Regions from separate parts of the Priestia sp. SRI_019 genome, predicted to be linked through region 3. Evidence: riboswitches for the same ligand, from Rfam matches in the RefSeq annotation. Region 3 holds a riboswitch; each other region holds the start of a gene.
The links. Region 3 has a riboswitch for lysine ahead of AC2YJL_RS11525 (amino acid permease). Riboswitches for the same ligand answer to the same signal wherever they lie in the genome.
Positions count from the first base shown of each region.

Region 1: it holds a riboswitch for lysine, as region 3 does, so the genes downstream of both, lysA (diaminopimelate decarboxylase) here and AC2YJL_RS11525 (amino acid permease) in region 3, are expected to answer to the same signal.
Region 2: it holds a riboswitch for lysine, as region 3 does, so the genes downstream of both, AC2YJL_RS00880 (aspartate kinase) here and AC2YJL_RS11525 (amino acid permease) in region 3, are expected to answer to the same signal.

Region 1 covers NZ_JBYCZN010000002.1:434,122-444,142, reverse strand. Annotated here, with positions in the region: gene AC2YJL_RS12565 (hypothetical protein) at 1-107, opposite strand, end outside; gene AC2YJL_RS12560 (hypothetical protein) at 258-392, opposite strand; gene AC2YJL_RS12555 (dicarboxylate/amino acid:cation symporter) at 530-1,792, opposite strand; gene lysA (diaminopimelate decarboxylase) at 1,845-3,173, opposite strand; lysine riboswitch at 3,319-3,501, opposite strand; gene AC2YJL_RS12545 (CBO0543 family protein) at 3,568-4,080, opposite strand; gene AC2YJL_RS12540 (NAD(P)/FAD-dependent oxidoreductase) at 4,416-5,534, shown strand; gene AC2YJL_RS12535 (YckD family protein) at 5,608-5,922, shown strand; gene AC2YJL_RS12530 (PAS domain-containing sensor histidine kinase) at 6,076-7,800, shown strand; gene AC2YJL_RS12525 (DUF1292 domain-containing protein) at 7,888-8,151, shown strand; gene AC2YJL_RS12520 (acyl-CoA dehydrogenase) at 8,309-9,553, shown strand; gene AC2YJL_RS12515 (SDR family oxidoreductase) at 9,531-10,021, shown strand, end outside.
Region 2 covers NZ_JBYCZN010000001.1:176,259-186,279, reverse strand. Annotated here, with positions in the region: gene gerE (spore germination transcription factor GerE) at 87-311, opposite strand; gene AC2YJL_RS00905 (acyl-CoA thioesterase) at 485-934, opposite strand; gene sdhB (succinate dehydrogenase iron-sulfur subunit) at 998-1,771, opposite strand; gene sdhA (succinate dehydrogenase flavoprotein subunit) at 1,775-3,562, opposite strand; gene AC2YJL_RS00890 (succinate dehydrogenase cytochrome b558 subunit) at 3,592-4,200, opposite strand; gene AC2YJL_RS00885 (YslB family protein) at 4,690-5,217, shown strand; gene AC2YJL_RS00880 (aspartate kinase) at 5,268-6,500, opposite strand; lysine riboswitch at 6,642-6,819, opposite strand; gene uvrC (excinuclease ABC subunit UvrC) at 6,885-8,651, opposite strand; gene trxA (thioredoxin) at 8,876-9,190, opposite strand; gene AC2YJL_RS00865 (electron transfer flavoprotein subunit alpha/FixB family protein) at 9,600-10,021, opposite strand, start outside.
Region 3 covers NZ_JBYCZN010000002.1:232,174-242,194, forward strand. Annotated here, with positions in the region: gene parC (DNA topoisomerase IV subunit A) at 1-1, shown strand, start outside; gene AC2YJL_RS11490 (alpha/beta fold hydrolase) at 214-1,035, shown strand; gene AC2YJL_RS11495 (LysE family transporter) at 1,021-1,662, opposite strand; gene AC2YJL_RS11500 (YqcI/YcgG family protein) at 1,815-2,582, shown strand; gene AC2YJL_RS11505 (cupin domain-containing protein) at 2,557-2,865, shown strand; gene AC2YJL_RS11510 (cysteine hydrolase family protein) at 2,887-3,474, shown strand; gene AC2YJL_RS11515 (GNAT family N-acetyltransferase) at 3,565-4,056, shown strand; gene AC2YJL_RS11520 (hypothetical protein) at 4,160-4,528, shown strand; gene AC2YJL_RS11525 (amino acid permease) at 4,564-6,003, opposite strand; lysine riboswitch at 6,106-6,290, opposite strand; TPP riboswitch at 6,465-6,565, shown strand; gene thiT (energy-coupled thiamine transporter ThiT) at 6,598-7,206, shown strand; gene AC2YJL_RS11535 (ethanolamine ammonia-lyase reactivating factor EutA) at 7,363-8,778, shown strand; gene AC2YJL_RS11540 (ethanolamine ammonia-lyase subunit EutB) at 8,805-10,021, shown strand, end outside.

The DNA.
Region 1 (10,021 bases), 200 kb from region 3:
GGAATATAAAGATTTTTGCATGTACGTTCGGGCAAAAATGCAAAACTTATCAAAATAACTGAAAGTCCAAAGGCTGCGGCTGTAATCTCTAGCCAAGAAAACATCATATCATTCCTCCTTTTACAAACCTATTAATAGAATATGTAAAAGTTCAAAAGGAGGTTGTACGATAGCCCCATAACGAGCGGGGTTATGAAGTTCTCTCTAAAAATAAAATGACGTTAAAGAACGCAGGCGCTGCGCTCTTTAACGTCATTTTATTTTCGTTCTTCAGCTTGATGCTCTTGTTTGTTTTGCTCAGTGAGACGTTTTTGATGAGCTTTTGTTTCTGCGCTTACGTGATTCGCATCATTCGGTTGATTCTTCTTTGAACCTCCTGCAGCGTTACTCATTAGACGACACCTCCAGTCCGGTTATGAAACATACCTATAGAATGTGCGTATTTACAGACTTTATACACCGCTATCGATATTACTGCACACGAAAAAAGCAAAGGGAGAGTCACTAAACTGTTCCCTTTGCTTTTTTACTAAGCGACTTTATCGGTGGTGATAATTTTGTTAATCCAGTCTTTTCCTTCTGTAAACCTTGTAACAAGCATCGCTGTTACTGTATTTCCCGTACTGTTTAAAAGCGTAGCAGGGGCGTCAATAATTGTGGAAATGACCGCAATAATGGGCAGAACTTCTGGCGAAAATCCATAAATTGTAATGATTAACATTTCGCCAATCATACCGCCTCCAGGGATTGCTCCCATTACGGCTCCAACTAAAAAGGCTACGCCTAAAATGCTCAAAATACTCGTAGCAGACGTCATATCTTTGCCAAACAAACTGAATAAGAAAACAATCTTTAGAATACCACCGATCACAGAACCATCTTTATGCGTGTTTGCTCCTAATGGAATCACCGTTTCAGCGATATCCAGCGGCACACCCATTTTCTTTGTTGCATCTAAATTGACCGGAATAGATGCAGCAGAAGAACAGGTAGCAATAGCGGTGATAGAAGGAGCAGCTGCATTTTTCCAAAACAACTTAATTCCTGCTTTACCGCCAGCAATCCATGCATATAGCGTAAAGAAACCGAAATAGTAAACGATTGCAATTAATAAATAAAGAATAAATGCTCTAGCGTACCCTTGTAAGATCTTTGGTCCAAGTTCTCCTACTACAGTAGCAAAATAGCATCCTAAACCAATGGGGGCATAGTACATCACGATTTTAACAACCTTCATCGATACTTCTTGACCCGAAGTCAGAAATTTCGCCATAGGCTGTCCTTTTTCACCGGCCATTGTGGTAGCAATACCGAAAATAACGGCAAAGACAATTAATTGTAAAATATGCTCTTTCGAAAATAACTGAACAAAATCAGGTACAGTAAATGTGCTAACAAGCTGATTTAAAAGCGTCATTTTTTCAGCTGTATTTTCACTGTCACCCATCAATTCTTTAATGGCAGAAGTATCTACATTATGTAGCGGATTGTAAAGTGATGCGCCTAAAAAGCCTAAAACGGCTGAAACAGCAGCAGTGGCGACAAACACAACGGCAATTCCTAGCATAATTTTACCAAGACGTTTCATTTCGTTCATGTTTGCAATCGCCGAAGCCACACTAAAAAAGACAAGGGGAACGATAATCATGAACATCAAATTAAGAAACAAATCACCAAAAGGCTTCACGACTGCCACATCGGGTCCAATAGCATATCCTGCTATCCCGCCAATTAAAATAGCGAGAAGCAGAATAAGCGATGATCTGTACGTTTTAAATACACTTAAAACCATAGTTAGATTTCCTCCAAACAACAATAGCTTCTTTACTACGCAAGAACAGCTATTATTTGCTCATTGCATACGTAGTAACGACTGGCTTTACATCTTTACGCACCAAATCTTCGTATGTTTCTCGCTCTACAGCAAGACGAGCTTCTCCATTTTTCACAAATACAACAGCAGGGCGCGGAATACGGTTGTAATTGCTAGCCATTGAATAGTTGTAGGCACCTGTAGAGGACACTGCTAATAAATCTCCTTGATTAACGCGCGGCAAGTCAATATCCCAAATAAGCATATCTCCTGATTCACAGCATTTACCCGCAATTGATACTGTTTCATCTTTTTTATCCGTCACTCTATTAGCCAAGACAGCTTCATGTTTTGCATCGTAAAGAGCAGGACGGATATTATCAGTCATACCGCCGTCAATTCCTACGTATTTGCGTACACCTGGAATCTCCTTCGTTGATCCAATTGTATAAAGCGTTGTACCTGCTTCTCCTACGATGCTTCTTCCAGGCTCAATCCAGACTTCTGGAAGGGTATAATTCTGTTCAGTTAACGTGCGGCTTAGCTTTTTTGTCAGTGCATCTACATAATACTCAACTGGAAGAGGAGAGTCGCTTTCGGTATAACGAATACCAAAACCACCACCTACGTTTAAAACTTTTACTTCAAATTCCATTTTATCACGAATGCTGAATAAGAAATCAGTTAAAATATCAATGGCGCGAGAAAAACCATCTACTTCAAAAATTTGCGAACCAATATGACAATGAATGCCTAAAAGATCGTAGTAAGGCTTTTCTAACGCAAAACTTACCGCTTTCATGGCTTGGTCATTGGAAAGACCAAATCCAAATTTTGAGTCTTCCTGTCCGGTCATAATATACTCATGTGTATGGGCTTCAATCCCTGGAGTAACACGCAGAAGAATAGATGCTTTCTGTTTGCGCTCAGCTGCTAAGGCATGCAGAACTTCAAGTTCGGTAAAGTTATCAACAACAAAACAGCCAATATTCGCATCAAGAGCCATTTCCATTTCTTCAATCGTTTTATTATTTCCGTGAAAATGAATGCGTTCAGCTGGATATCCAGCTTCAAGCGCTGTAAATAATTCGCCTCCTGAGACCACATCTAGTGACATATCAAGCTTCGTTAAAAGGCTAGCCATTTCCATACAAAGAAAGGCTTTCCCTGCATAGGCGATTTGATATGAAAATCCGCTTCTTCGAAAGGCTGAATGGAAGGCCTTGCATTTTGTCTCAATTAATTCTTGATCGTAGATGTATAGGGGAGTGCCGTATTGTTTTTTCAGTTCGACCGTATCGCACTGCCCAATTTCTAAATGATTGCTGCTGTTAATTTTACTCGTTCCATGTAAGTACATAATCCGTATCCCTCCATTTAAATCATTCAACTATAACTTTGAACTTTGATGGTCAGTAGAAAAACACAAAAAAGACCCGTGAAGTGATGTTCACGCGTCTTGGTTTCATAATAATAAAATATTATTACATTCTAGGCATCAACATCTCTTCAATAGCTCTCCACAAACCAAATGGTTTGTGACAGCTCAGCATTTATTCAATACTGAACCAGTATATGAACACAATGGATGTTTATATACTTCGGCACGAAATCCCTTTTACTTATCTTCACAGACTCCATTAGTCTCCAATAAGTGACTCTTGATTTCATGCACCTCTATTCTCAGAGAGGAAAATTATATTTAAATGTAATTTCTATTATATTTCCTTTTCCTCCGTCTAGTCAATGAAAAGTTAAGGCATAGGAATATCAAAAAGAATAAATAAGAAAGCTATGAAGCTGCCAGATAGAACCCAAGCGGCCAGTGCTGTCTTCTGATGGATGACTAAAAGTGAGAACGTGACAATATTGAAGAGAAAAGAACACAGCAGAGACCATCCATAATGATGAGTAATACTGTGATTAACATAAGCAATGAACTCAATCACAGTAAATAAAAGCGCCCACAAAAGAATCCACCACAGCCGGCCGCTTACATGCAGCGGCAGCCTTCCTAAAAAAACCGGTATAACAAACGGATAAATAATTAAGGTTATTCCAAGGGAAACCATTAGGTGATCGGGTAGAAAAAGGTGATCAATACCAACAGGGTGAAATACCCATACGCGGTGATGAAACAGCAGTACTTCATAAAGCAAATTCCCCGTGACCCAAAACAGCAAAGTAGGATAGTATTCTTGATACCTTCGCCACTTGCCAAATAGTAAACCAAGAATGATAAAAAATAATACAAATGAAGATTGCATACGCTCTCCTTAAAATAATGGTTATTTCTTTTTATTTACATATTATAGTGGTTTTATTCTTTCATTTTTTTATTCAGAAACTATAATAAAAAAGCGGTAAGCGCAGTGTTAAATATGGGTGATCACTATTTGTGGTTTGCTTCATCTCACCATAATTCCCGTAAAAGAACTTATTGCGCTTTTGTTTACAATGAAAGGAACTATATGTCAAAGTCAGCAAGACTCAAAAATAAGCTCAAGATAGCTCCGCCTAGTATGTGACTTCTTTTTTTGCTATGCTAAAGTTGCGTACATATAGCATAAGAATACTAGAAGAAAGAAAAGGGTGTTTTGGTATGAAAACATACATCGTAGTTGGAGCTGGGATACTTGGAGCTTCTACAGCATATCATTTAGCAAAAGCAGGAGCAGATGTGACATTGGTAGATCGCAAGGATGCTGGTCAAGCTACTGATGCAGCAGCAGGAATTGTTTGTCCATGGCTTTCGCAGCGTCGAAATAAAGCATGGTACCGCTTAGCAAAAGGCGGCGCCAAGTACTATCAAACATTAATTCAGCAATTAGAAGAAGATGGAGAAACGGATACGGGATATAAGCAAGTGGGAGCAATTAGCTTACATACTGATGAACAAAAGCTTAAAAAAATGGAAGAACGAGCATATAAACGTCGGGAAGAAGCTCCCGAAATAGGCGAGATTACACGTTTATCCGCCAAAGAAACACAGGCTTTGTTTCCGGTTCTTTCGGAAGAATACAGTTCAGTTCATATTAGTGGAGCCGCTCGCGTTAACGGAAGAGCTCTTCGAAACGCACTTGTGAATGCAGCGAAGAAAAACGGTGCAAAAATAATAGAAGGAAACGCAGAACTTCTTTATGAAAATAATCAAGTAACGGGCGTTGCCGTAAATGGGCAAACCCTTATAGCAACTACAACAATCGTGACAGCAGGAGCGTGGGCAAATCAATTACTAGAGCCTCTTGGAGTGAAATTTTTAGCAAGCTTTCAAAAAGCGCAAATTGTCCACTTGCACCTTCCAGATTTAGATACAAAAGACTGGCCCGTTGTGATGCCTCCAAGCGACCAATATATTCTTTCGTTTGAACAAGGTCAAATTGTCATTGGAGCAACACATGAAAACGACACGGGTTATGACTTGCGAGTAACTGCTGGGGGGCTTCATGAGATTTTTTCAAAGGCCTTATCAATTGCACCCGGCTTAACAGAAAGCACAGTCTTAGAAACAAGGGTAGGGTTTCGACCATTTACTCCAGGCTTCTTGCCAGTCATTGGAGCTCTTCCGGTTTACGAAGGAATACTAGTAGCCAATGGTCTTGGAGCTTCAGGCTTAACGTCGGGTCCTTATCTTGGTTCAGAGCTTGCTAAATTAGCACTTGAAATGGAAATGGAAATTGATCTTAGCGACTATGATTTAAGAGGAGCTATCGAGTCTTAAGTAAACAGAATGAATGAAAACAAATAGAGGTTCGCAAACTATAACTACTATATGATGAAAGGAAGTAGATTGTTTGCGAAAGATTATGATAAGTGCAGCAGCAGCTTTTTTACTTATGAGCGCGACGCCTGTATTAGCGGAAAACCATCCTCAGCCAGAAACAAAAGACGTGCAGCTGACATCTCAGCAAAAGCAGGAATTGTCCGTGCTGTACAAAGAAATACTAGCAAAAAAGAAAGAAATACTTTCAAAATATGTGGAGTATGGCGTGTTAAGCAAAACGGAGAGTCAAAATATTTCTTCACATATGGAAAATCGCTATCAGCATATGGAGAAAAATGGTTTTGTGCCGAAGCGACACTGTCATAAAATGCATCATTCAAAGTAATTCATATTCACATAAAAAAGCGCCTTTACAGGCGTTTTTTTATGTGAATGAATGGAAAATATCCGCTTCTTTATCTAGTAAATTCTAAAATCCTCATGTAAAATTAAGAGAATGAGAACGAGTAGGAAAGATGCTAGTGAGGGGTAGGTAAATATGAACGAAAATAAAAAAATAGTCCGATTACATGCAGAAAATCATTCAGATGAGGCGCTAGGAATCATATTTGCTTACAAACAAAAAGATGACTATCTTGTTTACAGTATGTATCAAGGTGAAAGCGTTCATGAGCAAAAAATCCCTCTGGAAGAATGGGTCTCGTATGAGCATTTTTTCGAAGCACTAAATAAAAAGAAAAAGCTTATGTACGAGCTTCAAATAAATGATAAACGCTATGTAGTAAACTTAACCCCTTTATCTTACACAGAAAAGCCTGAAATCATGGGACATTGCGTGAATATAACTAGTTATCAGGAGAAAAAAGAACAGATTCAGCCTTTTATTTATCATAACGCAGATGCTGTTGCTGTCGTTGACTTAGAAGGTAAAACGCTTCAAGTGAACCCTGCGTTTGAGAATACATTTGGCTGGACGTTTGAAGAAATTTATCAAAAGCCTCTTCCGATTATACCTTCGTTTTTAAAGGAGCCAGTGTGGGAACTTCATAAGACCATTCAATCAGGTGAATCGAAAACGGAATTTGAGACGGTCAGACAGCATAAAGACGGTCATTTAATTAATGTAAGCGTCACACTATTCCGCGTTAAAAATATGAATGATTGGCCGCTATGCATTGCTTTTGTCTATCGAGATATAACATCACGCAAGCAGGCCGAAACGGCTTTAAAAGAAAGTGAAGAACGCTACCGAAGCTTGATTGAGTTATCGCCGGAAGCGATTATCGTTCATAGTGAAGGTAAAATTGATTACATCAACCCTGCAGGAGCTAAAGCGCTAGGATACAAAAGTCCTCAAGACGTATTAGGAGCTTGTGTTTATCAGTTTGTTCACCCTGATTACTATGATGTTGTAAAACAGCGAATTTATCGAATGAAAACAGAAAATAAATCTGTAGACCTACAGGAAGAAAAGTTTATTCATAAAGACGGTCATACGATTGATGCCGAAACCATTGCCTTTCCTATTCCCTATATGGGAAAGCAGGCCATTCAAGTTTTGTTTCGTGATATTACAGAACGTAAAAAAACTGAAAAATTGCTGCGTGAATCCGCTCAGCTTTCCTTAGTCGGACAGTTAGCGGCTGGTATTGCTCACGAAATTCGAAACCCTCTGACGGCGGTAAAAGGATTTATGCAGTTATTAAAAGAAACGAGCGGTCAGCCTTACTATGTAGAAATGATAAATCATGAGTTAGACAGAATTGAATTGATTACCGATGAGTTCTTGAGTCTTGCAAAGCCTCAAGCGAAAACCTACAGGGACAAACATGTCCAAGATATTTTAGAGAATACTTTAAAGCTAGCTGAGGTGCAGGGGATTACAGAGAAAATTCACGTAAAAAAAGAAATTGATCTTCATCTTCCTCTCGTATTATGCGAAGAAAATCAGTTGAAACAGGTGTTTAGTAATATATTTAAAAATGCAGTCGAATCTATGCCAAGTGGAGGAACCGTAACGATTCAACTAAAAAGGTTTAATCAGGAGAACCTTGTTGTCCGGTTTAGCGACGAGGGGCCAGGCATCACGCAGGAAAGAATGCAGCATTTAGGAAAACCTTTTTATAGTACCAAAGAGAAAGGAACGGGGCTTGGACTGATGGTGTGCTATAAGATCATTCGAGAACATAGAGGAGAAATTAATTTTGTAAGTGAACTTGGAAAAGGAACTACCGTAGACATTCTTTTGCCTTTTAAAAAGTAGATTCTACTTTTATAAGCATGAAACCTTTTCTAAAGGGGAATACATGTTAGTGAACGAATAATGAGGTTAAAATAAGGAGGGAATAAGATGGAACGCATTGAAACGGGAGAGATTTTTACAATTTTAGATGAAAATGATCAAGAGCAAGATATTGAAGTGCTTGGAAAAATGACGATTGAAGGGCATGATTATATTGCCGTTGCGTTTGTGGAAGAAGTTTTAATTGAAACAGAAGAAGAAATTGATGTTTTCTTTTTGAAAATTGAAGATGATGGTGAATGGTCTTCAATTGAAGATGACGAGGAGTTTGAAAAGGTATCAGCCGTATTTGAGGAAATGACATCCGCGTAAACACGAGAAGGAGAGGATAAAACCTCTCTTTTTTTATTTTAAATAATATAATATTTAGAATTTTTCTAAAAATATCTTGCTGAATTATTTCCCTTCATTTATGATGAATATGTAACATACCAACCGGTTAGTAAGTAAATGAAAGCGAGGGACTACCGTGTATTTTTCTTACTCTGACAAAGTAGTGAAGCTGCAAAAAGAATTGACCTCTTTTATGGAAGAGCATATTTACCCAAATGAACGGCTATACGAACAACAGCTGAATGAACAGCCGTCTAGATGGTCAGCTGTTCCTCCGATCATGGAAGAGTTAAAAGAAAAAGCAAAGCAAGCTGGATTATGGAACTTATTTTTGCCAGAAAGCGAATACGGAGCGGGTCTAACAAATGTCGAATATGCCCCTCTTTGCGAAATTATGGGCCGTTCTATTATTGGACCAGAAGCTTTTAACTGCGGAGCTCCTGACACCGGCAATATGGAAGTACTGGTTCGATACGGAACGCCTGAACAAAAAGAAAAATGGCTAAAGCCGCTGTTAAATGGAGACATTCGCTCCTGCTTTTCTATGACAGAACCGGATGTAGGTTCTTCTGATGCGACAAACATTCAGTGCAGTATTGTAAGAGAAGGCGATGAGTATGTAATCAACGGAAGAAAATGGTGGTCTTCAGGTGCGGGAGATCCTCGCTGCAAAGTTGCTATTGTCATGGGAAAAAGCGATTTTACCGCATCTAAATATGAACAGCAGTCTATGATTCTAGTTCCATTAAACACTCCAGGAGTTAAAATCGAACGCATGCTTCCAGTCTTTGGATACGACCACGCTCCTCATGGACATGCTGAAATTCATTATGACAATGTGCGTGTGCCAGCGTCTAATATGCTTTTAGGCGAAGGAAAAGGGTTTGCTATTGCTCAAGGCAGATTAGGGCCTGGACGTATTCATCACTGCATGCGTTTAATAGGAGCAGCTGAAAGAGCGCTTGAAGAATTATGTAAGCGTATTCAAAGTCGTTCTACGTTTAATAAGTTGCTTTCTCAGCAAGGGGTTATTCAAGAATGGGTGGCAGAATCGCGTATTGAAATTGAGCAAGCTCGCTTATTAACATTAAAAGCTGCTTATATGATGGACACAGTTGGAAATAAAAAAGCGCGGAAAGAAATTGCTATGATTAAAGTAATGGCTCCTGCTATGGCTTTAAAAGTCATTGATCGCGCTATTCAAGCATTTGGAGCAGCAGGTGTTTCAGAAGACACGCCGCTTGCGGCACTTTGGGCAAATGCTCGCACTCTGCGCCTTGCTGATGGTCCAGATGAAGTGCACAAAGCACAGCTTGCAAGGCTTGAGCTAAAACCCTATCAAGAAAAGGAGGCAACCTATGCACATAAAGGATTTGTTTGATTTAACTGGCAAAACAGCTATTATTACCGGCGGAGGCAGAGGATTAGGAGAACAAATGGCAGAAGGGCTTGCAGAAGCAGGGGCAAACATTGTTCTATGTTCGAGAAAGAAAGAAGCATGTCAGCAAGTAGCCGACCGATTGGCCCGCCTCGATGTAAAAACGCTCGCCTTAACTTGCGACATCAGTCAGCCTGAAGATATTAAAAATGTCGTGCATCAGACAATTGAAACATTCGGACGTATTGATATTTTAATTAATAACAGCGGAGCTACGTGGGGTGCTCCGGTTGAAGAAATGCCTCTTGAAGCATGGCAAAAAGTGATGAATATTAATGTTACAGGAACGTTTTTAATGTCCCAAGAAGCTGGAAAAGAAATGATTAAACAAAAAGCTGGCAAGATTATTAACATTGCTTCGATTGCCGGTCTTGGAGGAACGGATCCTCAGTACATGGATACAATCGGGTA
Region 2 (10,021 bases), on a different contig from region 3:
TCTTAACGTCATTCTTTTTAGATATGTATGCGACACCTGAAAAAATATACAAAAAGCTGGCTTTCTAAGAAGAAAGCCAGCTCATGTTATAGTTCAAGTTCTCCCATTCGAAGGAGTTCTACGACTGCTTGAGAACGCCCCTTGACTCCAAGCTTTTGCATCGCATTAGAAATATGATTTCGAACTGTTTTTTCGCTAATGAATAGTTCACTCGCGATTTCTTTTGTTGTTTTGTCCTGTACTAAAAGCTCGAATACTTCTCGTTCACGCTTTGTAAGTAGCGGTTTAGGTTGAAACTCTTTTTCTTTCAATGTAACCCTCCTTGCCTGATCCTGAGTTGAACTATCGGATGGGTGTAAATTTAGTCAACATATCTTATGTGCGGTATGCCTACGCGGTTACTAGTTTTAGAAAAAATATGCAAAAAACTCTTTTTTACCTTTAAAAAAGAAAAAAGCCTGAAGAAAGAGCCTTCAAGCCATTTTCATATAGTTGATAAACACCTTTTCATCTCTTCATCCCAAGGCACGCTTTTTCCTGTTTCTTTAGAAATTTGCACCATTGTTCCTCTCCCGGTGAGCACAACCTCTTTTTGCTCATTTTGAATCATATAGTGTAAATCAACCGACGAACGTCCAATTCTATGAGTTTTTACAAAAACAGATAGCACGTTGCCAAAATACACTTGTTTGGCATAATCGCACTGCAAATCAGCCACCACCGGTATCGTTCCCTCATGCTTACTCGTCCACTTTTGCATAAAGCCAATATGGTGAAAAAATTCCGTACGTATTTGTTCAAAATAAACAAAAGGAACCGTATTATTTAAATGCCCAAACATATCTGTTTCTGAAAATCTTACCTTGATCTCCTTCTTAAACGAAAATGACTCTTTCCAATGATCTATGTCTTCAATATACGAAATATTATTCATCTGTATTTCCTCCGTTCGTCATAGACAAAATAAAACCTCTCCGCGTGGAGAGGTTTTGAGTGATTATACTTGATCGCTACCAAAGAAACTTCTGAATGCTTGAATTGTTGTATCGCGGTTCAAAGCTGCGATTGAAGTAGTCAATGGAATTCCTTTTGGACATGATTGAACGCAGTTTTGAGAGTTCCCGCAGTTCGCTAGTCCTCCATCACCCATAATCGTCTCTAAACGTTCTCCTTTATTTAACGCACCGGTTGGATGGGCATTAAACAAGCGAACTTGAGAAAGCGGTGCTGGACCGATGAAGTTTGACTTGTCGTTTACGTTTGGACAAGCTTCTAAGCAAACGCCACATGTCATACATTTGGATAACTCATACGCCCACTGACGTTTCTTTTCAGGCATACGCGGTCCTGGCCCTAGATCGTATGTGCCATCGATTGGAACCCAGGCTTTTACTTTTTTCAGTGAATCAAACATACGGCTGCGGTCTACTTGCAAGTCACGAACCACAGGAAATGTTTTCATTGGCTGTAAGCGAATTGGCTGTTCTAGTTTATCAACAAGAGCCGTACATGACTGACGAGGTTTACCGTTGATGACCATTGAACAGGCTCCGCATACTTCCTCTAAACAGTTCATCTCCCAGTTTATCGGAGCAACCTCTTTACCTGAAGCATCAACAGGGTTACGTCTGATTTCCATCAGTGCTGAAATAACGTTCATATTCGGACGATACGGAATTTCAAACTCCTGATTGTAAGGAGCAGATTCAGCTGAATCTTGACGTGTAATAATGAAGCGCACTGTCTTTTGGACTGTTTGTTGTTCACTCATTGATTAACGAACCCCCTCTTGTTGTTTTTTTGGTTTTTCATCTTTTTTCTTTGTGTAGTCGCGCTTACGCGGTTTGATTAACGATACGTCTACCTCTTCATAATGGAAAGAAGGAGCCGTTTTCTTATCCACAAAAGATGCCATTGTTGTTTTTAAGAATTCTTCATCGTTACGATCAGGGAAATCTGGCTTATAATGAGCACCGCGACTTTCGTTACGGTTGTAAGCTCCTAGCGTTACAACACGTGAAAGCTGAAGCATGTTTTGCAGCTGACGAGTAAATGTTGCCGCTTGATTACTCCATTTAGCCGTATCATTAATGTTAATACGATCATAGCGTTCAATTAATTCTTGAATTTTTTCATCTGTTTTTAACAGTTTGTCATTGTATCGTACGACTGTCACGTTGTCAGTCATCCATTCCCCTAGCTCTTTATGAAGAACATATGCATTTTCTGTACCTTGAAGATTCATGATATTGTTCCATTTCTCTTCTTCTTCTTTCACATGACGATCATATACGCTTGAAGAAATAGCATCTGCGCTCTTTTCTAAACCATTGATGTATTCAACCGCTTTAGGACCAGCAACCATCCCACCATAAATAGCTGATAATAATGAGTTTGCTCCTAAACGGTTCGCTCCGTGCTGTGAATAATCACACTCACCAGCTGCGAATAAGCCAGGAATATTTGTCATTTGATCGTAATCCACCCATAAACCGCCCATTGAATAGTGTACGGCTGGGAAAATTTTCATTGGCACCTTGCGCGGATCATCGCCCATGAATTTTTCATAGATTTCGATGATACCTCCAAGTTTAATGTCTAGCTCTTTTGGATCTTTATGTGAAAGGTCCAGATAAACCATGTTCTCTCCGTTAATTCCTAACTTCTGCGCTACGCAGACGTCAAAAATTTCACGAGTTGCAATATCACGAGGTACTAAGTTACCGTATGCAGGATATTTTTCCTCTAAGAAATACCAAGGTTTACCGTCTTTATATGTCCAAACGCGTCCGCCTTCTCCACGAGCAGATTCACTCATAAGACGAAGCTTATCATCTCCTGGGATAGCAGTTGGATGAATTTGAATAAACTCTCCGTTTGAATAGTATGCACCTTGCTGATACACGATAGATGCCGCTGAACCGGTATTAATAACTGAGTTCGTCGATTTTCCAAAAACAATTCCAGGTCCACCTGTAGCCATAATAACCGCGTCAGCTGGGAACGTTTTAATTTCCATTGATTTTAAATTCTGTGCAGAAATTCCGCGACAGCTGCGCTCATCATCAAGAACAGCACCTAAGAATTCCCATCCTTCGTACTTTGTCACAAGTCCGGCAACTTCATAGCGACGAACCTGCTCATCTAATGCATACAATAATTGTTGACCCGTTGTTGCCCCAGCAAAAGCCGTACGGTGATGCTGCGTCCCGCCAAATCGTCTGAAGTCTAACAAACCCTCAGGAGTACGGTTAAACATAACACCCATGCGGTCAAGTAAGTGAATAATACCAGGAGCTGCTTCACACATTGCTTTTACAGGTGGCTGGTTGGCTAAAAAGTCTCCGCCGTACACTGTGTCATCAAAGTGTTCCCATGGTGAATCCCCTTCACCTTTCGTATTTACGGCTCCGTTGATTCCACCTTGCGCGCAAACTGAGTGAGATCTTTTTACCGGAACTAGTGAAAATAAATCTACTTGCTTGCCAGACTCAGCAATTTTTATTGTTGCCATCAAGCCAGCTAAACCGCCACCGACTACGATGATTTTTCCGTTACTCATCGGAACCCCACTCCTTCAAAACCTTAATTTTATGCAAATGCGAATAATGTACGAACACCTACAAATGTAAGTGCTAAGAAGATTGCTAATGTCACATAAGTTGAAATTCTTTGAGAACGTGGTGTTACAGTTAACCCCCAGCTAACTCCAAATGACCATAGACCGTTTGCAAAGTGGAAGATCGTAGATACAACACCAACTATGTAGAATGCAAGCATTGCCGGGTTGCTTAAAATTCGTTCCATCATTTGAAAATCTACTTCTTTTCCAAGCGCAGCTTGTATTCTGGTTTCCCATACGTGCCATGTGATGAAGATAAGTGTGATTACACCTGAAACACGCTGAAGGATAAACATCCAGTTACGGAAAAAACCGTAGTTGTTAACGTTTGTTTTAGCAGTGAATGCGATGTAAAGACCGTATATTGCGTGAAAAACGATTGGTAAGAAAATAATGAAAATTTCTAGAGCATAGCGGAAAGGTAAGCTCTCCATGAAGTGAGCTGCTTGATTAAATGATTCTTCTCCCTTTGTCGCGAAATGATTCACAACTAAATGCTGTGTTAAGAAAATCCCGATTGGTATTACCCCAAGTAATGAATGGATTCTCCGATATTGAAACTCTCTGTTTGCCGCCATCTGCGTAGACCCCCCTTAGTTAAATGAACATAGTTTGTGAAGAACTTTCTTACTCCCACTAGACAAATAGATTAATCGTGAATACAGGAAATGAAAACCTTTGCATTTCCTAATAAAGTATGTGACAGGTTAATTTTACTCCCATCGATTAAGAGCGTCAAGGCAAGATGTTTAAATCTTCTATAAAATATAAATTTATAAAATTTTATATTTGTTACCGCTTACTATACTGATGTTACAGATTTTTTCTTTCTATTATAATATTGCTTGCCACAACTAAGTAAGCGTTTACTTTATACTTTTATTGTAAACAAGTTCACAAAACATTTACACAGGTAAAAGTACCCTTTTAAAAGGTATATTATGGATTTTTTATCTTTACATCTAACTCTTTTTACCATAATAAAGATCCTCTTACATTTTATTAAAAAAATGCGTGAGAGGTTTTTTAGATTTGTATATAATAGTAGTAAAGAAAGAGGGGAAAGCATGAGCAATTTACAAACAGAATCACAGCAAGAACTTGAAGAGACGATGGAAACATCAGAACCTAATGTCACAGCTGAAACAGAGAGAACTCTTGATCACGTTTCATATTTCGGATACAGCCTTTTGCGTGACGTGTTAATTCCAGAGCTTCTTGGAGACGAAACAAATACCATTTCATACTGGGCAGGAAAACACCTTGCGCGGAAATACCCGTTAAATACAATGGATGAAATCGTCGCTTTTTTTAAAGCAGCTTCCTGGGGAACACTGACGCTTGCAAAAAAAGATAAATATTCACTAGAGCTTGAGTTATCAGGTGATGTGGTCAGCAAAAGATTTCAGCAGGAAACTTGTTCGTTTCATCTTGAGTCAGGATTTGTAGCTGAACAGATTCAGCGTCAAAACAACTGCCTAACAGAAGCCTACTTAACACATAAAGAAAAGAACGGAAAAGTGCTGATTTCGGTACAGTGGGACCGAAAAGATATCTTACCTACCGAAACGCGTGCGGAGCGTTATAAAAAATAGGAAATATGTATATATAAAAGACGTGGAAATACCACGTCTTTTTCTCTTCTTTATACTTGCACTGCTTGCTGCTCTTCTAATTCAAATGCTACGTGAAGCGTCTCAACAGCTTTTACCATATCAGCGTGCGGTACAACTGTAGATACTTTAATTTCAGACGTGCTGACCATCTTCACTTCAATTTTCTCTCCTGCCAGCACTTCAAACATTTCGGCTGCAACGCCTGGATTAGAAATCATGCCAGAGCCGACAATTGATACTTTAGCCAGACTGCTTTCATGTTCAATACGCGTATATCCTAAAGTAGATTTATACTCTTTTAAGACGGCAAGAGCGGCATCTACGTCTACAGTTTTAATAGAAAATGAGATAGAAAGACGATTATTAGCCGTTACGTTTTGAATAATAATGTCCACATTTAACTGTTCTTTTGCTAATGCTGTAAAAATAGTAGAAAGAGTTTGCAACTCGTTGTTTAACCCTTCAATTGTCACTCGTGAAATATTATCTTCAAACGCAATTCCTCTTACGACTAAGTTTTGTTCCATTGAAACTTCCTCCTCAACAATCGTTCCATTCTCGTTTTCTAAGCTTGAACGCACTTCTAGCGGTACCTGATAATTTTTTGCAAACTCAACGGCGCGCGGATGCAGCACCCCTGCTCCCAAATTAGCTAATTCTAACATTTCGTCATATGAAATAGAGTGAAGCTTACGAGCATCTTCTACATAGCGCGGATCTGTCGTAAACACTCCTGTTACGTCTGTATAAATATCACATTTTGCAGCTTTTAATGCTGCGGCAAGAGCTACTGCCGTCGTGTCAGAGCCGCCTCGACCTAATGTTGTAATGCTTCCATCTTCTGAACAGCCTTGGAATCCAGCTACTACTACGATTCGACCTCTATCTAATTGGCTTTGAATACGAGTCGTGTCAATGTGCTGGATTCGTGCATTGCTGTGAACTGCTTCCGTCTGGATACCAGCTTGCCAACCTGTTAGCGAAGTTGCTTCATACCCTTTATATTGAAGAGCCATTGTTAACAGGGAAATCGTTACTTGTTCTCCAGTTGTAAGAAGCATATCCATTTCGCGTTTGCTTGGACTGTCCGTAATATCACTTGCTAATTTCACCAGTGCATCTGTAGTTTTGCCCATTGCCGATACAACAACAACTACTTGGTTACCGCGCTCTGCTTCTTGAATAACACGGTTTGCTACATGTTGGATACGTTCAACAGAACCAACAGATGTTCCACCAAATTTTTGAACGATTAATGCCATAATTTTGTTCATTCCTTTTCAATAAATTTGCATATGCAGGATGATGAGAAGCTAAATTTTTTTACTCAGACAATAAAAAAAGCAATGAGATGAGCTCTCATTGCTTAACGAACGAAAATTATAAAACATAACCGTCCACTGCCGTGAGATAGCTCTCCAAGAATCTACATCTTGACAATCCTACGTTTATTCAACGCAGAACCAGCAATCATTACTATGAGGTAATGTTCACTTCGGCAAATTTCCCTTTCCGCATCATTCATAAGAGCTCATACCCTTCCTGATACGTACTGATTAAATTTGCACCTCTATCTTCACTTCATTTGATGAAGTGTCGTATGAAATTAGTTAATAGCTTATCAAATATTTTCTATTATTTCAAGACTATTTTTGCAATGTTTCATAAATTTTTTCAGCGATGTTTTGAGGAACACCTGAATTTCGAATATCATCAACCGTTGCTTCTTTCAATTTTTTCACCGAACCAAAATACTTTAACAAAGCTTTTTTACGCTTTTCTCCCACTCCCGGAATGTCGTCCAGAACAGACTGAAAAGCGGACTTAGAGCGCACTTGACGGTGGAAGGTAATCGCAAAGCGGTGAACTTCATCTTGAATTCGCTGAAGCAAATAAAATTCTTGACTATTGCGTTCAAGCGGTATGATTTGAGGAGGCTCACCAATCATCAGGTTGGAGGTTCTGTGCTTATCATCTTTGACAAGACCTGCTGTAGGCACTAAAAGTCCCAATTCATTTTCGAGAACGTCCTGTACTGCAGCTAAATGCCCTTTGCCTCCATCTACAACAATTAAATCTGGAAGCGGAAGACCTTCTTTTAACGCTCTGGAATACCGTCTGCGAACGACTTCTCTCATGGAACTGTAATCATCTGGTCCCTTTACGGTCTTAATTTTATATTTGCGATATTCTTTCTTTTCCGGTTTCCCATCAACAAAAACAATCATCGCAGAAACGGGATCTGTCCCTTGAATATTTGAGTTATCAAATGCTTCAATCCGGTAAGGCGCTGCAATTCCAAGCTCTTCTCCTAACCGTTCAACTGCGCCGACCGTGCGCTCTTCATCTCGTTCAATTAAATAGAATTTTTCACCGAGCGCAATTTTTGCATTTTTACACGCAAGTTCTACTAATTCTTTCTTTTTGCCTCGCTTTGGATGCTGAACCTCTACTTCTACTAATTTCTCAGCTAACTCTGCATCAATCGTTGCTGGAACCAGCACTTCTTTTGGCTTAATATTTTTGGCATAAAACTGACCGATAAAAGTTAAGAAATCTTCTTCTGGCTCTTTATAAAAAGGAAACATAGAAACTTCTCGCTCAATTAATTTCCCTTGGCGAATAAAGAAAACTTGAACACACATCCAGCCTTTATCATAAGAATAGCCAAACACATCTCGATTAACAAAATCATTAAACGTTACTTTTTGCTTTTCCATTGTCGCTTCAATATGAGCAATTTGATCTCGATATTCTTTAGCCCGTTCAAAGTCAAGTTCTTCTGAAGCTTTTAACATTTTTTCAGTTAACTCTGTTTTGACATGCTCATATCCACCATTTAAAAACCGCGTGATATTTTCAATAATTTGTTTGTTTTGCTCTTCTTTTACTTCTTTTACGCAAGGAGCTAGACATTGCCCGATATGGTAATACAAACAAGGTCTGTCTGGCATGGTAGAGCACTTTCTTAGTGGATAAATGCGATCAAGAAGCCGCTTGGTTTCATTTGCAGCTTGGACGTTAGGATAAGGACCGAAGTATTTCCCTTTATCTTTTTTTATTTTTCTTGTAATAACAAGGCGGGGCTGTTTTTCAGCTGTAATCTTAATAAAGGGATAGCCCTTATCATCTTTAAGCATAATATTGTATTTTGGATCATGCTTTTTAATTAAATTCATTTCTAAAATAAGCGCTTCTAAATTAGAAGATGTGACGATATATTCAAAGTCGACAATGTCGTTTACAAGTCGAAGCGTCTTTCCGTCATGAGATCCGGTAAAGTAGGAGCGCACTCGATTTTTTAATACTTTTGCTTTTCCTACGTAAATGACCGTTCCATATTTATCTTTCATCAAGTAGCAGCCGGGCTGATCCGGTAAAATAGCCAGCTTTTCTTTTAAATAATCATTCATACTTTTCTCCTTCCTCTTCTCTTACTCTGTCCATCTATACATTCGCTTATGAAGCGTAACCTACATTCTTTCCTGCTTTACAATACATGCACATAAGCCGGATTTATGACGGTGTTCCTTACATCTAGTATAAAACAAACGAACGCATATTCGCTAAATAAAAGTATTCCCAAAAGAGAAAAAGTGGAGAAAAAGAAAAAACCTAGCCTGAGCTAGGTTTTGACTTACGCGTGTTTATTAATTAATTCTGTTAATGCTTCTTTTGGTTGGAAACCAACTACTTGGTCAACTTTCTCTCCATCTTTAAATAATACTAAAGTTGGGATACTCATAACACCAAATTTTCCAGCTGTTTCTTGGTTTTCATCAACGTCTACTTTCACGATTTTAACTTTATCGTTAAGTTCGCCATCAATTTCTTCAAGAACTGGAGCAATCATTTTACAAGGTCCGCACCATGGTGCCCAAAAGTCAACAAGCACTAGGCCTGATTTAATTTCATCTGTAAAGTTTTTATCTGTAGCATGTGCAATAGCCATTTTAATTCCTCCTAAATATATGCAATATCCAAATTCTACTCACAGTATATCACCTTCAAATAAGGTTTGCTAACTTTTTGCTTACATTTATACTGTTTATTCTCCGCTCTAGTTTGTACAATTCACATAAAAACATACGTAGAAAATTTCGTTTTCCGTGAGGTTGAGACATAACGAAATGAATTCCATCTAAAGGTGAACAAATAGTATACAAAGGCTGAACCGCTTGTGCCACCGCAGTTGATTTCTATGCAAGACTTCGCTTTCCCCGGGAGTCTGGCACAGAAATCAACTGCTAGAAAGACCCACACACATAAAGTTTACCCCAACAAAAAAACGAACCACTAATCAAACATCTTGATCAATGGTTCGTTTTTCACTTCGTCTAAAATCCTTTTGTCCCAGCCTCTTACGCAGACTGTACTTTCAGCTTTTTAAATTCTTCCGTTAGTAGAGGCACCACTTCAAATAAATCTCCAACGATTCCGTAATCAGCTACTTTAAAAATATTCGCTTCAGGATCTTTGTTAATGGCAACAATAATTTTTGAATTTGACATGCCGGCCAAATGCTGAATGGCTCCTGAGATTCCGCAGGCAATGTATAAATCTGGTGTGACTACTTTGCCCGTCTGACCGATCTGAAGAGAATAGTCGCAGTAATCTGCATCGCACGCTCCGCGAGATGCCCCAACAGCTCCATTTAACACGTCCGCTAGTTCTTGGAGAGGTCCAAAACCTTCCGTGCTTTTTACACCTCGACCACCTGCAATCACGACTTTTGCTTCGGATAAATCAACCCCTTGCGTTGCTTTCCGTACAACTTCTTTTA
Region 3 (10,021 bases):
ACAAAAAAAGCAGTAAAGTTTTTAAAGCTTTACTGCTTTTTTCACTTTATATTTTTAAATTAAACTATGTTCTAAATAAACAATATAAAAGAATTACTCTACTCCTCATCCCAAATAAACATTATACACATCCTACACAGGCCTATAAGAAACTTTTGAATGTTCCAATTGTCCTAAACATATATATATAAGAACAACTAGGAGGTGTTATACATGAACTATTTTATTCACGTAACTCCTAAGACTAAACTTTTTGTTCGGGATATCGGAAAAGGGGAACCCGTTCTTTTCCTTCACGGGTGGCCTGTTAACGCTAAAATGTACGAATACCAATTTACAACATTGCCGGCCCGAGGTATTCGATGTATCGCTCCTGATCTTCGAGGATTCGGAAAATCAGATGCGCCTTTCACCGGCTATTCTTATAATCAATTAGCGGATGATGTTCGCATGTTAGTAGAAAGATTGGAGCTTAAAAATTATACGCTCGTAGGCTTTTCTATGGGGGGAGCCATTGCCATTCGATATATGAGCAGACATTTAGGATATGGCGTGAAGAAGTTAATTTTATTAGGAGCAGCGGCTCCTAGTTTTATTCAAAAAACTGATTTTCCATATGGACTTCCTTCTGAAGAAGTATATACAATTATTCAAAATACGTATAGAGATCGTCCTAACATGCTTGAAGAGTTTGGGAAAAAGTTTTTTAATCAGCCAACCAGTTCAGCTTTTAGAGGGTGGTTTCAAGATTTAGGTTTAGAGGCATCCGGTCATGGAACGATTAAAACTGCGGTGTCTTTACGAGACGAAGACTTACGGGAAGATTTAAGTCAAATTTTCGCTGAGACATATATATTACACGGAAAAAAAGATCAAATTTGTCCATTTGATCTTGCAAAAGTTATGAATCGTCATATTTCATTTTCTACACTTCTTCCATTTGAAAATAGTGGACACGGCCTTTTTTATGATGAACGTGAGAAAGTAAATGACACTCTTATTGAACTCATTGCTAAAAGCTCAGCCTATAAGTAAGGATATACACTTAAAACCGAACTGGCAGCCAAATAAAAAAAGTAAAAACCCGGCACCTAACGTAATGAAACGAAGAAGCTTAGGTGTGATAAATTTTCTTGTGAAATGAATGCTGCAGGCAATATTTAAATTCCAAAGAAGGATGCCAAAGATAATAAAGAAACTGTGAAAAAAGACAGATAGCCACGTTTGACTGTGGAGGCTTTCGCTTAAGCTTGACCCAAATACACCAAACCAAAACACAATATTTAAAGGGTTCATAAGAGCAATGAAGAAGCCTGAAAAAAACGATTTATCTCCTTTAATAGAGGGTTTATTTACATCGACTGAAAAGGAACGAGAGACAGCTTGTTTCATACTTTGAAAGCCAACAAATGTGAGCATGACAAAACCAGTTGCATACAGGGAAACAGTAACAGCCTGCATCTGAACAAAAGGCGTTAACCCTATTAAAATGAGGAGCATAAATAAAATGTCGGCCGTCATGCCTCCTAAACCAACTAGCCAAGAAGCCCAAAAACCTTTTGTCAGCCCTTTTTTAATCATCTCTATATTAATTGGACCTACCGGTGCTGCGAGACTAATACCTAGAATTATTTGTTTTATAGCAATCAAAAACCATTCCACAAACACAGCCTCCTTTCTAACTTGTCCAATAGTAGCTTATATATATATAGATTAGAGTTTTAAAATTTAGAAGCGACATTTAGTTAAAAATGCTCATAAACTTTCTTTTCTTTAATACACATGTAACGTTGAGTTCCATAAGGAGGGTTTTAATGGCATCAAAAATACTTTTTCGAGCCAATGAGGTTTTAGAGTCAACGCATGTCCCGTTTTGGGGAAAAGATGCTTTTCAATATTTCCAAAGCGATATATTATCAGAAGAAAATCCATTTCCTTGTATATTAGGGGTAGAAGGCTTTAAAAAAGATTTACTGCGGTTTTCATTTGTGACTACTCCTTATAACTACCAAGATATTAGGAATGCAGCGTCGGCACTTAGAGAATACATAGATACTTTTAAAACCATAGGTCGCTATACATCCTTTGTGTTATTCTTTAAGCCTGAACATAAAGAACGTTCAATGGAAGAGTACGAAACGATGTTTTGGGATACGCTGACGTTTCTTCATCAAATTGATCAAAAGAAATGGCCGCAAGACATTCCAAAAGATCCAAAAGATCCATTGTGGGAATTTTGCTTTCACGGAGAACCTACTTTTGTCGTCTGTAATACGCCTGCTCATTCTTTACGTAAAAGCCGTAAGAGCAGAGGATTTATGATTACATTTCAGCCTCGATGGGTGTTTGAAGGAATGACAGGAGATTCAAAAATAGGGAAGCACGTACAAAAGGTCGTCCGTGATCGGTTGGAAACATATGATGACGTATCAGCTCATCCTGAATTAGGATGGTATGGACAGCAGGAAAACCGAGAGTGGAAGCAATATTTTTTGCGCGATGATAACAACTATACTACCGGACAGTGTCCGTTTAAATTAAAAAGGAGTGAGCAGCATGGACGTAAAAAAAGCCTCTATTAAAAAAGGAGTTGGCGGAAAGTTTGAAGAAGTAATTAAAGAACTGCTTCCGGCGTATACTGGATACGTTGAAGTACAGCACGATATTGCTTTTCAAACGCACCCATCTCATACCCATCCAACTGATGAAATTCTTCATATACTTGAAGGATCTATTTACTTTACAGTTGAACATGATACGGTTCTATGTCAGGCAGGAGATCGGATACATTTACCGAAACAAACGGTTCATTCGTCAAAAGCCGGATCTGATGGGTGCACATACGTTATTTCCATTTTAAAATAAAGATGAAAGAAGATGATGCTTATGCTACGTTCCCGGCCAGTGCTGCTGCTTATTGATGTACAAGAAGGATTTTATTCACCACAGTGGGGGGAAAGAAACAATCTAGATGCAGAAAAACATATGCTGACACTACTGCAAGCATGGAGGCGCCAAGATTATCCTGTCATTCACGTACAGCATGCATCAGAAAATCCAGATTCTCCTTTACACCCAAGTTCAAAGGGGTTTCAGTTCAAAGAAGGGTTTGGTCCACAAGAAGACGAATACTTAATTCGCAAACACGTGAACAGCTGCTTCATTGGAACAGAGCTAGACAGTTATTTAAAAGCAAATGGCTATGATACGCTTATCTTAATAGGACTAACTACTAATCACTGCGTCTCTACGACTGCCCGCATGGCTGGAAATCTAGGGTACAGGACGTACGTTGTAAACGATGCAACAGCTTGCTTTGATTGTATGTCCTACGATGGAAAAACAAGGCTTCCTGCAGAAGATGTACATACATTCGCACTGTCTTCTTTGCATGAGGAGTTTGCGACGGTCGTTTCTACAAAAGAGACACTTCAAGTTCTTCAAACCTTTCAATATGCTCAAAATCACAACTGATGTGCATGCGCACATCGGTTTTTTATGTAGATTATGTTTATTAAAAGAAGTAAAATAAAGATAATTCTATACTATAAGGAGTTTGTACATATGATCATTCGTTATGCTAAAGAAGAAGATTTACCTATGCTTGTTGAAATTTATAACCAGTCTGTTCAAACAAGTGCTGCTACTTTTGACTTAACGCCTGTAACGGTAGAGCAAAGAAGGAGCTGGTTTAATAATCATATTAGCAATGAACTTTTTCCGCTTATTGTCGCAGAAAAAGATGGGGTAGTAGCGGGCTATGCTTCGCTTTCTTCTTATCGAGATAAAGAGGCGTACATTCAAACGGTAGAGCTATCGATTTATATTGATAAAAACCAGCAGGGGCATGGCATTGGAAAAAAGCTTATGAAGCGAATTTTGGAATTAGCTAAAGAACTCAACCATCACGTTGTCATTTCAGGGATTACAAAAGGGAATGATATCAGTATCAAAATGCATGAGCAATTTAATTTTACATTTTGCGGAGAATTTAAAGAAGTAGGCTGGAAATTCGATCAGTGGCAAGATGTTCTTTTTTATCAGCTTATTTTATAAGATGTATGACACCTTTACACATTGCAACGTTTTAGTTTCATGTGTAAAGGTTATTAAAATAATAAGTCGTTTTATTATTTTAATACGAAAGGTGTTAGCTATCATGAATACACATGTTCAATATCAGCATCTAAGAGCTATTCCAAAAAAATGGTCCAAAAAAGAACTGCATATCCAGCTGAATAGAATCAAACACAACTCTGAACTATCTACTATAGCAGCAGATCCGCTTTTTCATCTGTTAGAATGTACTCATTCGGGCCTTCAAACTAAACAAGAAATCATAGACTACATCCAAAGCATTCCTACTCATCAACTTCTATCTTTTGTAACCCATTTAAGCAGGTTAATTCAGCATATTTATTATATAGAAGCTGCTGATTACTGTAATCGCCCCCTCAAAGGTTATATGCTTGTTATGAAAAATCAGCCCGCCTATATATCTCTTCATTTTGCTGATCAGGTCACATAAAAAAGCTCTCTATTCAAAAGAATAGAGAGCTTTTTTTATTCGTATTTTTTTACTGTTACTTGGCATTCTTTTAACGGAATAAGTTTTGACTTTTTCGTCCATTTGTATCCTAACCAAACAATTAAGAATAAAGGAAGTCCGATATAAGAAACAAGTACACCGTACCAGTCAATCGAATCACCCGTAAACGCCGAATAGTTTTGACCTAAAATGACAACAGCACATAAAATAAAGGCAAAGATAGGACCAAACGGGAAAAGTTTTGCATGATATGGAAGTTCACTCAAATCATGACCTTGGGCAACAAATGCTCTTCTAAAACGATAGTGGCTGATGGCAATTCCTAACCAAGCAATAAAACCAGACATACCAGAAGCGTTAAGTAACCACGTGTATACCGCACCGTCTCCAAAAAATGAAGCACCAAATGCAAGTGTACCGACAAGTGCCGTTGCGATTAAAGCATTAACCGGAACGCCTCGTTTATTTACTTTTGCTAAGAACCTCGGTGCTTTTCCATCTTTCGCTAAGTTCCACAGCATACGCGTAGAAGCATACATACCTGAGTTACCAGCAGATAAAACGGCTGTTAAAATAACGGCATTGATAGCTGATGCTGCAAACGCCAGACCTGCTCGTTCGAATATTAAAGTAAATGGACTTACCCGCACATCATCACTTGCTAATGAATCCGCTGTGTATGGAATAAGCATCCCGATAACAAAAATAGCTAAAATATAAAATAACAAGATGCGCCAGAAGACTTGTTTAACTGCACGAGGAACCGTTTTTTCCGGATCTTCACTTTCTCCAGCTGCGACTCCAAGCAACTCTGTTCCTTGGAATGAAAAACCAGCAGCCATAAAAATACCTAAGACAGTAAAGAATCCACCGTGAATGGGTCCATCACCAAGCGTGAAGTTTTTAAAACCTGGTGCTGCATTGTTAAAGATACCAAAAATCATCATAATACCAATAACTAAAAAGATGATAACCGTTACTACTTTAATTAACGAAAACCAAAATTCAGATTCACCAAATCCTTTTACAGAAAGGTAGTTAAGCCCAAACATAATTAATAAAAACAGGGCACTCCATAAAATAGAAGAAGAGTTTGGGAACCAAAATTTCATAATAAGGGCTCCAGCAGATAATTCAGCTGCAATCGTAATAGCCCAGTTATACCAATAGTTCCAGCCGAGAGCGAAACCAAAGGATGGATCTACAAACCGAGACGCATACGTACTAAACGAACCGGCTTCAGGCATATAAGCTGCGAGCTCCGCTAGGCTGGTCATCAAAAAGTAAACCATGACACCAATGATAGCGTAAGCTAAAAGCGCTCCCCCAGGTCCTGCTGTGTGAATTGCTCCACCACTTGCTAGGAATAAGCCGGTTCCGATGGCTCCTCCTAATGAAATCATCGTTAAGTGGCGAGATTTCAACCCACGTTTTAATTCTTGCTGCTCTTGCATAGATAAATACTCCTTTCGAATGTACGGAAAGAGACGGGATAACATAAAAAAAGCCCGCAGTATATGTGCGCGCTTTTAAATCTGAAAACCGCGTCAACCTTCCGTGAAGATAGCTCTTCACATCACTCGCATGATGTGACAGTTCTGTTCCTGTTCGGAGACAGCCCCAGCTTAAATCAACCGAGAAGTGATCTAAACTTCGGCAATTTTTCCTTTCAAGCAACATCCTCAATGTTCTCTGCATTTCCGTTGCTTTACTATTAAAAACTGCGACCTCTACCTCATCGATTAGGATGAGGGTTTTTTATATTCATTTGACATAAAAGAAGTATACCAAATACTAAAACGATTGTCATTATAAAAAATAGATTCAGAAAATAGAAACATCTTTGAAATCTCTCGAATCTATTTTGTTACATATGATATAATGAATGTTGTCATAATACTACATAAATATCCGAACGTACCACAGGGGGAGCCGCCGTGCTGAGAGTGAACAAATTGTTCAGACCCTTCGAACCTGTTAGTTAACGCTAGCGTAGGAATGTGGGAATAGTAGCATATATTTGCTTACTCCTGTGTAAACCGTTTGATATGAATGATTCAAAAACAGGAGTGAGAAACGTGAATAAAGCATTACCTTTACAGGCTAAAATTGAAATAGCTATTTTTGCAGCATTAGCACTTCTACTTGATCTTTTGCCTTCCATTAAGATTGCAACGGCTGTGAGTATTTCGTTCTCCATGGTGCCCATTTTTATTATGTGCTTTCGCTGGGGAGTAAAAGGCGGGGCTCTATCTGGTCTATTATGGGGGCTTTTACAGTTGGCAACAGGAACGGCTTATATTTTAACAGCGCTGCAAACGTTTATTGAATATATTGTGGCTTTTGCTTTTATAGGTTTTGGAGGTATTTTTTCGCAATCTATTAAAACAAATTTAGCTAACAATAACAGATCAAAAGCTTTTGTTTTGATTGTTTTATCCCTTATTATCGGCAGCTTCGCACGGTATTTCTGGCACTTTATTGCGGGTATTATTTTCTGGGGATCATATGCGCCAAAGGGCATGTCCGCTCTATGGTATTCTTTTTCAATGAACGGGATTTCAATGGTAGGATCACTAATAGCCTGCTTAATCATTCTTTCACTATTAATTCCATCGGCATCAAGAATGATTATAACTAAATCACACTCATCATAAGCAAAAAGACTAAATCTACCAAGATTTAGTCTTTTTTGTCATTTGTCACCTTTGTTTACACAAAAGTGTGTCAGGTTTGATAACATAGTTAGTGAAATATTCAAAAAACTGTTTTATGATAATCACCATATTCAAACGAGATAAAGGATTGATAGCATGCTACAGAAATGGATCACGAGCATAGGTTTAGATATTGGAACAAGCACAACGAAACTGATTGTAAGCAAGCTGTTAATAGCAAATCAACAAAATCAGTTTACGCTGCCAGGCTGTCAAATTATTGATCGTCGCGTAACCTATGCAAGTTCTATCTATACCACCCCTATGCTAAACGATGTTGAAATCGATGTTCAAAGATTAACGGTACTACTAGAACAAGAGTATAAGAATGCAGGAATCTCCTTAGATCAAGTGGAAGCAGGTGCTGTTATCATCACAGGAGAAACGGCCAGAAAGCAAAATGCAGAAAGTATCGTTCACTATCTAGCCGAACATGCTGGGGATTTTGTTGTTGCAACAGCTGGCGCTGACCTGGAAGGAATATTAGCAGCAAAAGGATCAGGAGCAATCGAACATTCTGCTGAAACAAATGCAGTAATTGCCAATATTGATGTAGGAGGAGGAACTGCTAACATCGCTTTATGTCAAAATGGAAAAGTTATAGAAACGTTTACACTGCATGTGGGGGGAAGATTAATTCGTCTGAATTCAGACGGTTTTGTCACCTACGTTTCGTCTCATTTAACTGAATTTTTGGAAAATAATTCTTTAACACTGCGAGAAGGTGAAAAAGCAACATTTGAAAAGCTCTCGTCTATCTGTCAATTACTAGCTGAAGAAACCGTGAATTATGTAAATGCGCTGAATCAAAATTCCTCGCTTCTCGTTTCTCCTCATACAAGATTTTCTATCCCCGAAATGATCATGGTTTCAGGAGGAGTAGGAGCAATGATGGAGAAGCAAAAGCCAAAAACAGTGAAAGAAGTGGCCATACATGGAGACGTTGGTCCGCTTCTAGCATATCATTTTCAATCCATCCAAGTTTCTCAAGCCGCTGAGACAACGCGCGCTACTGTAATTGGGGCTGGTATGCAAAATACAGAAGTTAGCGGATCAACTGTATACATTGGGTCGAAGCGGCTGCCGTTAAAAAATATCCCGATTGTAGAGATACCTGTTCAGCAAGAAGAGAAATGGAATCCGCTGATGTTTCAAGAAAGAGCTCGAGCGGCATGTATGCAGGCTTCAACTATTTTCAGCGCAGAAGATCCCCCCGCTGCTATTGCTTTATCTCATTTTCCTTACTGCAGCTATAAGATGCTTCAAGAATTAGCAAAAGTAATAAGCGCTGAATTTATTGCTTGTTTTAAAGGAGCTAAGTGCCTCGTTGTTCTATGCGAGCAAGATATTGCAAAAGCTTTAGGACAAGCATTAGCTAAACAGAGGAAAGAGTTAGAAATTATTTGTTTAGATCAAATTGATTTTACACACGGAGATTACATTGATCTAGGGTTACCAGTAGCTGGAGAAGCGATCTCCGTTTCCGTTAAAACGCTCGCTTTTTCATCATAATCTACTAAATATAGAAGGAGGAAACGATGTTTAAAACTACACGATTGTTAGGAGAAACATTTTCATTTTATAGCTTAAAAGAAATCATGGCCAAAGCAAACGAAGAGCGTTCTGGAGATCAACTCGCAGGAGTTAGCGCTGAGTCAATGAAAGAACGAATGGCAGCAAAGCAAGTTCTAGCTGATATCACACTTGCTGATATCAGAAACTACCCGCTGCTCAGCGCAGATGAAGACAACGTCTCGGCATTAATCGAAAGTCAGATTGATTCATCTGTTTACGACATTATTAAAAATTGGACAGTAGGGGATTTAAGAGAATACATTTTATCCGATCAGCATAGCGGAGAAGACCTTCTTGCACTTAGCAAAGGATTAAGCAGCGAAATGATTGCGGCGGCTACTAAAATTATGTCCAATTTAGATTTAATTCAAGGAGCTGACAAGATAGAAGTGCAAACTACTTGTCAAACGACTATCGGCCAAAAAGGAGTATTGGCTTCTCGAGCCCAGCCTAATCATCCTTCAGATAACTTAAAGGGAATGAGAGCATCTCTATACGAAGCGTTAAGCTATGGAATTGGAGATGCGGTTATCGGAATTAACCCTGTTATTGACACAACGGATAATATCTACGCGCTTTTGAATGAAACAAAAAATATAATCAATGAATGGGCAATCCCGACTCAAAACTGTGTGTTGTCACATGTGACGAGTCAGATGAGAGCAATTGAAAAAGGAGCATCTGCTGACTTGATTTTTCAAAGTTTGGCAGGCACAGAAGCCGGTAATGATTCATTTGGAATTTCACTGTCTATGCTTGATGAAGCGACAGCGTTAATTCATGAAAAAGGGACGGCAAAAGGTCCGAACCGCTGGTATTTTGAAACAGGACAAGGTTCTGAACTGTCATCAGAAGCTCACTATAATATTGATCAAGTAACGCTCGAAGCTAGATGCTACGGCTTAGCTCGTCACTATAAGCCTTTCTTAGTTAATACGGTTGTTGGATTTATTGGACCTGAATATTTATATAACAGCAAACAAGTTCTACGAGCTGGGTTAGAAGATCATTTTATGGGCAAGATGCACGGCCTGCCTATGGGAGTAGACGTATGTTACACCAACCACATGGATGCTGATCAAAATGATATGGATAATTTAAGTATGCTTCTGGGAACAGCTGGAGTGAACTTTGTCATAGGAGTGCCCATGGCTGATGACTGCATGCTAAACTATCAGTC